2 regions of the Burkholderia metallica genome follow, and region 2 is predicted to be linked to the other one. Evidence: riboswitches for the same ligand, from Rfam matches in the RefSeq annotation. Region 2 holds a riboswitch; the other holds the start of a gene.
What was found. Region 2 has a riboswitch for cobalamin ahead of cobA (uroporphyrinogen-III C-methyltransferase). Riboswitches for the same ligand answer to the same signal wherever they lie in the genome.
Positions count from the first base shown of each region.

Region 1 (4,972 bases), on a different replicon from region 2:
TCATGGAAAATGATGCCGACCGTATGGCGGTGGCCGCTCCGGATCCGGCTGACACCGTGGCGCAGTGTGACGCGATAGACGCCCCGCGTTCCCTGCACGGGCCTGCCATGGACGGCGAAGATGACGGCGTCGCCTTGTGTCAGCGGCACGACTTCCGCACGCGACTGCATACGCGGCCGTTGTTCGGTCAGGACGAATTCGCCGCCGGTAAAATCGCGGCCCGGCTCCGACAGCAGGATCGCGACCTGGAGCGGGAACACATGCTCGCCGTACAGGTCTTGGTGGAGGCAGTTGTAGTCGTCGGGACCGTATTGCAGGATCAGTGGTGTCGGTCGCGTCTGTCCTGCCGCGTGGCAGCGGTCGACGAACGTCGCGTGGTCCGCCGGATAGCGGACGTCCATCCCGAGTGCCTGGTTCCAGCGATTCGCGATCGGCGCGAGGTGCGGGTAGAGCGTCGCACGCAGCTCGGCGATGACAGCCGGCAGCGGGTACGCGAAATACTTGTATTCGCCGCGACCGAACCCGTGTCGCGCCATCACGACGCGCGAACGATAGAGCGCATCGCGCGGATAGAGCGACGCGAGCGCCGCGCACTCGCTTGCCGACATCAGGCCCGGCACGCGCGCGCATCCGTAGCGATCGAGATCGGTAGCGACGGTCGTCCAGTCGATCGTGTCGACGCGTTGCGCAATATCGAGCGATTCGACGGCAGGTTGCAGGTCGGCTATGTTCACGGGCGTACCTCGTTCGTCAGCGATGGGGCGCCGTGCAGTCGTGCAACCGTGCGAAATGCTTCGGCCACGTCGTCTGCGCGGTTGAGCCCACGGTAAGTGTCGATGAGCCCAGTCTACGGATGTCCACGCACCGGCGCGCTCCAGATCTTGCGCTTCAATTCGGGAAAAGAAGACGGTGAGTGCTCATGATGGCACGGGCGCACCGGATGCTTCGACGCGTCGAGGTGGAGAAGCAGAGAAGCATGGGCCGCGTAGTCCCGAGATGCCGCTCAAGTTTGAACGGCGGAAAGGCGGAAAGGCGAGAAAGGCGAGGTCGAATCTTCTGCGTCAGGCAGCAAGCAGCCGGCTCTCGCCGGCCACCCGCCGCGTCACCGGTCACGCCAGCGACCGGAACAACCAATAAAGCGCGCCGGCGAGTACGATCGACGCCGGCAGCGTCAGCACCCATGCCAGCACGAGGCTGCGCACCGTCCCCCATTGCAGGCCCGATCCGTTCGCCGCCATCGTGCCCGCGACGCCCGACGACAGCACGTGCGTTGTCGACACGGGCAATCCGTACACGTCGGCCGCGCCGATCGTGAGCATCGCGACGAGTTCGGCCGACGCCCCCTGTCCGTACGTCAGATGCTGCTTGCCGATTTTCTCGCCGACGGTCACGACGATCCGCTTCCAGCCGACCATCGTGCCGAGGCCCAGCGCGATCGCGACCGCCACCTTCACCCACGTCGGAATGAACTTTGTCGCATGGTCGAGCTGCTTGCGATAGTTGTCGATCGCGAGCTTGTCGTCGGCTGCGAACGCGGGGTGTCCGGATTTCTCGATCAGGCGGATGGCTTCGGAGACCAGATACATCGTGTTGCGCACGTTGTCGACGTCGCGTTGCGGCACGGCCGCCATCGAGCCCGACGCGCCGACCGCGGTCGCGAGCGACGTGGACAACTGCGCGACGGCAGGAATCACGGCCGGCGTCAGTTCGCGATGCTGTACGTAACGCTCGACGTCGATGCGCGGGTTCGCGGACGGTGCGACGCCGTTCGTGTACTTCCCGAACGTCGCGGCGGCCTGGTTCGCGACCGCCACGAAGGTCTGCGTTTCGGCCGGCGTGACGGCCTTGTTCAGCGCATAGGCGGTCGGCACCGTGCCGATCAGGATCAGCATGATGAGGCCCATCCCTTTCTGGCCGTCGTTCGAGCCGTGTGCGAACGACACGCCCGTGCAGGTCAGGATCAGCAGGCAGCGAATCCAGAACGGCGGCGGCTGGTCCTTCGGCGGCTCCTTGTACAGCTCCGGAATCCGCACGAGGTTTTTCAGCACGAGCAGTAGCAGCGCCGCGCACAGGAAGCCGACGATCGGCGAGAACAGCAGCGACTTGCCGACGCCGAGCGCCTGGCCCCAGTCGACGCCGCTCGTGCCGGACGGCCCGTGCATCAGCTGGTTCATCAGCCCGACGCCGATGATCGATCCGATCAGCGTATGCGAGCTCGACGACGGCAACCCGAAATACCAGGTCGCGAGGTTCCAGACGATCGCGGCGATCAGCAGTGCGAACACCATCGCGAAGCCCGAGCCGCTGCCGACCTGCAGGATCAGCTCGACCGGCAGCAGTTGCAGGATGCCGAATGCGACTGCGCCGCTCGAGACCATCACGCCGAGGAAGTTCCACATGCCCGACCAGATCACCGCGACGTTCGGCGTCAGCGAGTGCGTGTAGATTACGGTGGCGACCGCGTTCGCGGTGTCGTGGAAGCCGTTGACGAATTCGAAGCCGAGCGCGATCAGCAATGCCGCGCCGAGCAACAGGTACGGGAACAGCTTGGCGTCGCGGACCGGCGACAGGTCGTCGATCAGGTGCGTGGCGATATAGACGGCGCCGAGCACGAGCACCAGCAGGAACACGGCATAGCCGATCTGCCGGGTGCGTTCGACGGAGCCCGATTGGTTCGGTGCGGACGAAGCAGGTTGATTCATGACGGCGTCTCGTAAGGGAATCGCGTCCGATCCTAGCTGCGGCTCGCAGTCAGTTTGATGACAGTCGGGACCACGAACGGTATACCTTACGGATGTGTAAGGTACTCGGCGATGCGCTCACACAGTGAGCGCAAAGGCGGCTTACGCGTCGCTGTCGCGCCGGTCGTCGTCCGGTGTGGCCCACGTCCAGCCATCCGGTGACGCAGCGAACGTCGTGCACGACATCGGCGCAACGTCGACGCGCATGGCCGCGCGCGGCTCCATGCGCCGCACATGCGCGATGGCCGCACGGACGATCGGCGCATGCGTGATCGCGACGACGTCGCGACCGCGCGGCAGTGCGTCCAACCATGCGCCGATCCGCTGCACGGCGGCGTCGAACGATTCGCCGCGATGCGGCGACGCGGACGGATCGCCGATCCATGCGGCCAGTGGGTCCGGCAAATCGCGTGCGAGATCGTGCAGCCGCTTGCCGCGCCAGTGTCCGTAGTCGATGTCGCGCAGCGCGTCGTCGACGCCGGCGTGCAGCCCGAGCGCATCGACGGTCTGCATCGCACAGCGGGCCGGACTGCACAGCACCAGCGAGCGGGAGGCGCCCGTCCACCGGTCGCGCGATGCAGCGGCTTCGGCGAGCCCGTGCGCATCGAGCGGATCGTCGTCGGGAAACGTGCCGGTGCGCATCGCGCGGGTCGATGCGTGTGCGATCAGGCGCAGCGTGGCGTGCATGTTCGTGTCGGTGTTCGGATGATCCGGGACGGACGCACCAGTCCCCCTGCCGCCGCTTCAATACGCGAACGTTCGCGCGTACAATTCGCCCGATACGAAACGCGGAAGCCGGTGCAAATCCGGCGCGGTCGCGCCACTGTAACCGGTGATCGATGATCCCGGAAGCCAGACCTGCCTTCGTACCCATCCAACATTTGTCGGGGCGCGATACCCCTGAGGTGCATCCATGAGCGAAGCAGTGCTGAAGCCGGCGGTCGTGCCGGCCCCCATCCCCGTCCGCGAACTGTTGCCGTGGGCTGTTTTCGTCGGCCTGATCCTGTTGCTCGCGCTTTATTTCGTCGGCGCGGAACAAGGCGCGACGTCGCTCGTGCCGGGCATGTACGTTCACGAATTCGTTCACGACGGCCGCCATCTGCTCGGCTTTCCCTGCCACTGACACGGAGCATACGATGGTCGGAAAGCTGCTCATGCGCGGGATGCTCGCAGGCATCGCCGCCGGTCTTCTCACGTTCGGTTTCGCCAGAATCGTCGGCGAGCCGCAAGTCGATCAGGCCATCTCCTTCGAGGAAAAGCTCGATGCCGCCAAGGGCGACGCACCGGAGCCCGAACTGGTCAGCCGCCACACGCAGGCCGGTCTCGGTCTGCTGACGGGCGTCGTGACCTACGGCGCGGCGTTCGGCGGGCTGTTCTCGCTGGTCTTCGCGTTTGCGTACGGGCGCGGCAGCCGCCTGCCGGCACGTCCGCTCGCCGCGTGGCTCGCGGTGGCCGCGTTCGTCGCGCTCGTGATCGTGCCGAACATCAAATACCCGGCCAATCCGCCGTCGGTCGGCGACCCCGACACGATCGGCTATCGCACCGGCCTGTTCTTCCTGATGATCGCGATTTCGATCGCGACGATGGTGTTCTCGGTGAGCGTCCGCCGCCATCTGCTGGCGAAGCTCGGGCACTGGAACGCGTCGATCGTCGCGGGGCTCGTGTTCATCGTGATCATCGCGGCCGTGCAGTTCGGGCTGCCGTCGATCAACGAAGTGCCGGCCGCGTTCCCGGCCGACGTGCTGTGGAAGTTCCGCGTGGCGGCCATCGGCATGCAGGTGATCATGTGGACGACGATCGGCCTGCTGTTCGGTGCATGGGTCGCGCGCGGCGAACGCATCGGCGCGCGCGCCGCCTGACGCGCATGGGCTCGGAGCGCGGCTAGCGCAGCATGCGCGGCGTGCTCGCCGTCGACTCGCGCGCCAGGGCGACGAACGCGGCGAGATAGTCGATCGACGCATCCGCTTCGCGGATGCCGAGGAAGATCTGCTTCGCGATTCCCTTTTTGCCGAGCTTGACCGGCACGACCGGCATCCGGTCCGCGTATTCGTCGGCCAGCCATCTCGGCAGTGCGGCCACGCCGCGCCCGCTCGCCACCATCTGCAACATGATGTCGGTCGTCTCGATCGACTTGTGCCGCCGCGGCACGATGCCGGCCGGCGTCAGGAACTGGTTGTAGATGTCGAGCCGGTCGGTTTCGACCGGGTAGGTGATCAGGATCTCGTCGGTCA
Region 1 covers NZ_CP013403.1:2,589,373-2,594,344, reverse strand. Annotated here, with positions in the region: gene WJ16_RS30990 (2OG-Fe(II) oxygenase) at 1-734, opposite strand, end outside; gene WJ16_RS30985 (inorganic phosphate transporter) at 1,110-2,702, opposite strand; gene WJ16_RS30980 (histidine phosphatase family protein) at 2,844-3,428, opposite strand; cobalamin riboswitch at 3,484-3,621, shown strand; gene WJ16_RS30975 (CbtB domain-containing protein) at 3,655-3,864, shown strand; gene WJ16_RS30970 (CbtA family protein) at 3,878-4,600, shown strand; gene WJ16_RS30965 (LysR family transcriptional regulator) at 4,623-4,972, opposite strand, start outside.
Region 1: another riboswitch for cobalamin. It lies ahead of WJ16_RS30975 (CbtB domain-containing protein); the one in region 2 lies ahead of cobA (uroporphyrinogen-III C-methyltransferase).

Region 2 (4,972 bases):
CTCAGGATCACGATGTCGGCCGGTTGCTGATCGATCCGGACGACGCCCTGCGTATCGTCGACGAAGCCGCCCGGCGTGGTGCGCAGGAGATGCATCGTCCGTTACGCCTGTTGCGGCTCGGCCGCGCAAGCGGCGTCGAACGCACGCTGCAGCGCGGCCGCGTCGAGATCCTCGCCGATCAGCACGAAGCGGCTCGCGCGCGTTTCGCCGTCCTGCCAGCGACGGTCGAAATAGCTGTCGAAGCGGCGGCCGACACCCTGGATCACGAGCCGCATCGGCGCATCGGGCAGCGCCGCGAAGCCTTTCGCGCGGTAGATCGTGTGCGCTTCGACCACGCGCTGCAGCGCGGCGATCGTCGCTTCGCGCGTGCCGGCGTCGCCGGACACGACCACCGAGTCGAAATCGTCGTGATGGTGGTCGTGATCGCCGTCGTCGGCCGAGCCGTGATGATCGTGACGCAGGTGGATCGTTTCTTCCGATGCCGATTCGAGCCCGAGCAGCATCGCGAGATCGAGTTCGCCGCGCGTCGCGCGCACGATCTTCACCTGCGGCGGGATCTCGTCGCGGATCGCGGTTTCGATCTGCGCGAATTGCGCGTCGCCGACGAGATCGGCCTTGTTCACGATCACGAGATCGGCGGACGACAGTTGATCGGCGAACAGTTCGTGCAGCGGCGATTCGTGATCGAGGTTCGGGTCGGCGCGTCGCTGCGCGTCGACGGCCTGCGGGTTTTCCGCGAACTGGCCGCTCGCGGCCGCCGGCCCGTCGACGACGGTCACCACCGCGTCGACCGTGAAGCTGTTGCGGATCGTCGGCCAGTTGAACGCCTGCACGAGCGGCTTCGGCAGCGCGAGGCCCGACGTCTCGATCAGCACGTGGTCGATGTCCGCGCGGCGCTCGACGAGCGCCTCCATCACCGGATAGAACTCTTCCTGCACGGTGCAGCACAGGCAGCCGTTCGCGAGTTCGTACAGCTGGCCCGACGCTTCGCCCTGCGCGCCGTCGGCATCCTCGCAGCCGATGCCGCAGCCCTTGAGGATTTCGCCGTCGATGCCGAGTTCGCCGAATTCGTTGACGATCACCGCGATGCGGCGGCCTTCGGCGTGCTGCAGGATGTGGCGCATCAGCGTCGTCTTGCCGCTGCCGAGAAAGCCCGTGACGATCGTGACGGGAAGCTTGCGTAGGGTCATGGTAGGTCCTGTGTCGGAAATGGATCAGCGCGGGATCGTCGCGTCGAGGGCGGCGTGGCAGTTCGGCTGGCGGATCGCGCGCATGCCGCCGCGCGGACAGCCGCGGCACGGGCGGAACGACGAATCGGACATGGTGCTTCCTTGCGAACGGTCGACATCGTGAATGCCAACACGGCTGCCGCCGGCCCGGCTCGCGCTGCCTGCCGTTCGCCGCGCCGGCCGGCGCGCGCTCGCGCGGCGGCAGATCGGCGGAGGCAGCGTGCAACGCGCGGGCGTCGGGCCTGCTGCGGCCGTGGACGATGCGCCGCCTCCCCGCGGCGCTGTACCCCAATGTTCGGGCCGGTATCCGGGCTGACGAACACGCCGCTTCGCCTTCCCGGATGCGCGCGGCATCCAGTGGCGGTCGTCCGCATGCATCGGCATGCGGCGAAGCGGCGTTGCGTGGCGCTTGCGCGCGACGCGTTCGCTTACCGTTGCGGGGGCAGCACAGGTTGGCTCGACTGCGGCGCAGGCAGGCTCCCTGTTTCCCGTTTAACTGCGCGCACCGGAGCGGCGCGCGCGAGCACCAAAACGCGTGCGAGTGTAGGCGGCGGTGCGGGGAGCGTCAAGGCGAACGGGGCCGCCGGGCCGCATCCGGCACGGCCGTCGCGCCGCGTCGCAGGCCACGCGCGGCGGTTCGCGCGGGCGGATCGCTGTGCTATCGTATGCGCCGCGTTCGGTGCTCGCAGGCGCATTCCGCGCCCGCAGTTAAACGGGAAACAGGAGGCGGCTCCCCGCCCGGCCTGTGCTGTCCCCGCAACGGTACGCCGCCCGCGCGACGCGCTTCCCCGCGCACGCGCCCGTGCCGCCCACGATGCCACTGCCCTTCAGCCGGGTGGGAAGGCCGCGGCCTGGCAAGCGGCCAGCCCGGATACCGGCCGACGCAAGGGGCGAGCCCGACGCTCGCCGAACGCCCGATCCGCGGGGAACGGATGGGGTGCGCCTTCCGCCCGCGTTCGCGCGGGCTTCGCTCGATCCGTGATGCGTGACTTCCTAGCTGGCCGCCGCCGTGCCGCCCGCCTGCCCTTTTCCACTGTTTCGACACGGTGCGCGCCGTGCCGCGCCCGATGAGCCGCGCGTGGCTCGTCGGCGCCGGCCCCGGCGACGCCGACCTGCTGACGCTCAAGGCCGTGCACGCGATCGGCGCGGCGGACGTGCTGCTCGTCGACGATCTCGTGAATCCCGACGTGCTGCGCCATGCGCGTGCCGATGCGAACATCGAGTACGTCGGCAAGCGCGGCGGTCATGCGTCGACGCCGCAGGAGGCGATCGTCGCCGCGATGCTCGCGCACCTGCGCGCGGGCCGCAGCGTCGCGCGGCTCAAGGGCGGCGATCCGTTCGTGTTCGGCCGCGGCGGCGAGGAGCTCGCGGCGCTCGGCGCGGCGGGATTCCCGGTCGAGGTCGTGAACGGCGTCACCGCGGGCATTGCCGCGCCGGCCGCACTCGGCATTCCGGTCACGCAGCGCGGCGACGCGCAGGGCGTGATCTTTGTCACGGGCCACGGCGCGGGCGCCGACGAGCCCGACTGGCGCGCGCTCGCGGCCACCCGCATGACGATCGTCATCTACATGGGCATCCGCCGGCTCGACACGATCGCAGCGGCGCTGCGTGCTGGCGGCCTGCCCGGCGACACGCCGTGCGCGGCGATCGAGCATGCGACGCGCCCCGAACAGCGTCACGTACTCGCGACGCTCGATACGCTCGTCGCGCGCATCGGCGCGGCCGGCATCGGCTCACCGGCCATCGTCGTGATCGGCCGCGTCGCGGCGCTCGCCGACGATCCCGCAGTACGCGCCGCGCTCGGCGGCAACGCATGATGCGCGTCGCGCTGGGCGTCGGTTTCCGCGCGGGCGTGACGGCCGCGCAGCTCGATGCCGCGATCCGTGCGGCGCTGGTGCGGTATCCGGCCGCCGAACCGGCGCTCGTCGCCACGCTCGCCGACAAGGCGCGCGCCCGCGCACTGCGCACGCTGTGCGCGCGACGCGGCTGGCCGCTCGTCGCATTCGACGCGGCGCAACTCGCAAGCCGCCCCGAACTGGCCGCGAGCGGCCCGTCGGATGCCGCGCTCGCGCGCTTCGGCGTCGCGGGCGTGGCCGAGCCGTGCGCGCAGCTCGCGGCGCCGCGCGGCCGGCTGCTGGGCCCACGATCCATCCGGGACGGCGTGACGGTCGCGCTCGCCGGCCCGCTGTGAACCCTTTGTTCCGCTTTCTTTCGACAGGACGAATCCGATGAAAACCGACGCCGAATCCCATCAACGGATGACCGAACGCCGCCGCGCGGGCCACGAGAAGAAGCAGGCCGCCGCCGTCAACGAAAAGGGCCTGCTGATCGTCAACACCGGCAACGGCAAGGGCAAGAGCACCGCCGCGTTCGGCATGGCCGTACGCGTGCTCGGTCACGGCATGCGGCTCGGTGTCGTGCAGTTCATCAAGGGCGCGCTGCACACGTCCGAGCGCGACTTCCTCGGCGCGGTGGCCGAATGCGATTTCGTGACGATGGGCGATGGCTATACGTGGAACACGCAGAACCGCGACGCCGACATCGCGACCGCGCGCAAAGGCTGGGACGAGGCGCGCCGGATGATCGAAAGCGGCGACTACCGGATGGTGATCCTCGACGAGCTGAACACGGTGCTGAAGTACGAATACCTGCCGCTCGACGAAGTGCTCGCGACGCTCGCCGCGCGGCCCGCTTCGGTGCACGTCGTCGTGACCGGCCGGCATGCGCCCGATGCGCTGATCGACGCGGCCGACCTCGTCACCGAAATGCGGCTCGTCAAGCATCCGTACAAGGAACAAGGCGTGAAGGCGCAGCGCGGCGTGGAGTTCTGAGCATGCCGGACTGCCCCGCGCTGTTCGTCAGCGCGCCCGCGTCGGGCCAGGGCAAGACGTCGGTGACGGCCGGCCTCGCGCGGCTGCACCGCCGGCTCGGCCGCCGCGTGCGCGTGTTCAAGACCGGGCCCGATTTTCTCGATCCGATGCTGCTCGAACGCGCGAGCGGCGCGCCCGTGCATGCGCTCGACCTCGGGATGGTCGGCGAGCCCGGCTGCCGTGCACTGCTGGCCGACGCCGCGCGCGACGCGGACCTGATCCTGATCGAAGGCGTGATGGGGCTGTTCGACGGGACGCCGAGCAGTGCCGACCTCGCGGCCGCGTTCGGCGTGCCGGTCGTCGCCGTGATTGCCGCGAAGGGGATGGCGCAGACGTTCGCGGCGATCGCATTCGGGCTCGCGCGATTCCGGCCGGGGCTGCCGTTTCACGGCGTGCTCGCGAACCGGGTCGGCTCGGCCCGGCATGCGGAACTGCTGCAACAGGCGCTGCCCGCCGACCTGCGCTGGCTTGGGCACATGCCGGCCGACGCGGGCATCGCACTGCCCGAGCGGCATCTCGGCCTGCACCAACCGGCCGACATCGACGATCTCGATGCACGGCTCGAGCGGGCGGCCGACGTGCTCGCGCACACGGCGCTCGCCGCATTGCCGCCGGCCGTCGCGTTCGCGGAACCGGACGCCGCGGCGCCGCTGCCGCGCGCGCTCGCCGGCCAGCGGATCGCAGTGGCGCACGATGCGGCGTTCTCGTTCATCTATCCGGCCAATCTTGCGTTGCTGGACACACTCGGCGCGCAGTTGCGGTTTTTCTCGCCGCTCGCCGACGAACCCGTGCCGGACGATTGCGACGCGCTGTTCCTGCCGGGCGGCTATCCCGAGCTGCATGCGGCGACGCTCGCGGCGAATGCAGCGACGG
Region 2 covers NZ_CP013401.1:1,857,140-1,862,111, reverse strand. Annotated here, with positions in the region: gene cobN (cobaltochelatase subunit CobN) at 1-95, opposite strand, end outside; gene cobW (cobalamin biosynthesis protein CobW) at 102-1,190, opposite strand; cobalamin riboswitch at 1,511-1,775, opposite strand; cobalamin riboswitch at 1,889-2,126, shown strand; gene cobA (uroporphyrinogen-III C-methyltransferase) at 2,297-3,046, shown strand; gene WJ16_RS08295 (cobalamin biosynthesis protein) at 3,043-3,420, shown strand; gene cobO (cob(I)yrinic acid a,c-diamide adenosyltransferase) at 3,458-4,060, shown strand; gene WJ16_RS08285 (cobyrinate a,c-diamide synthase) at 4,063-4,972, shown strand, end outside.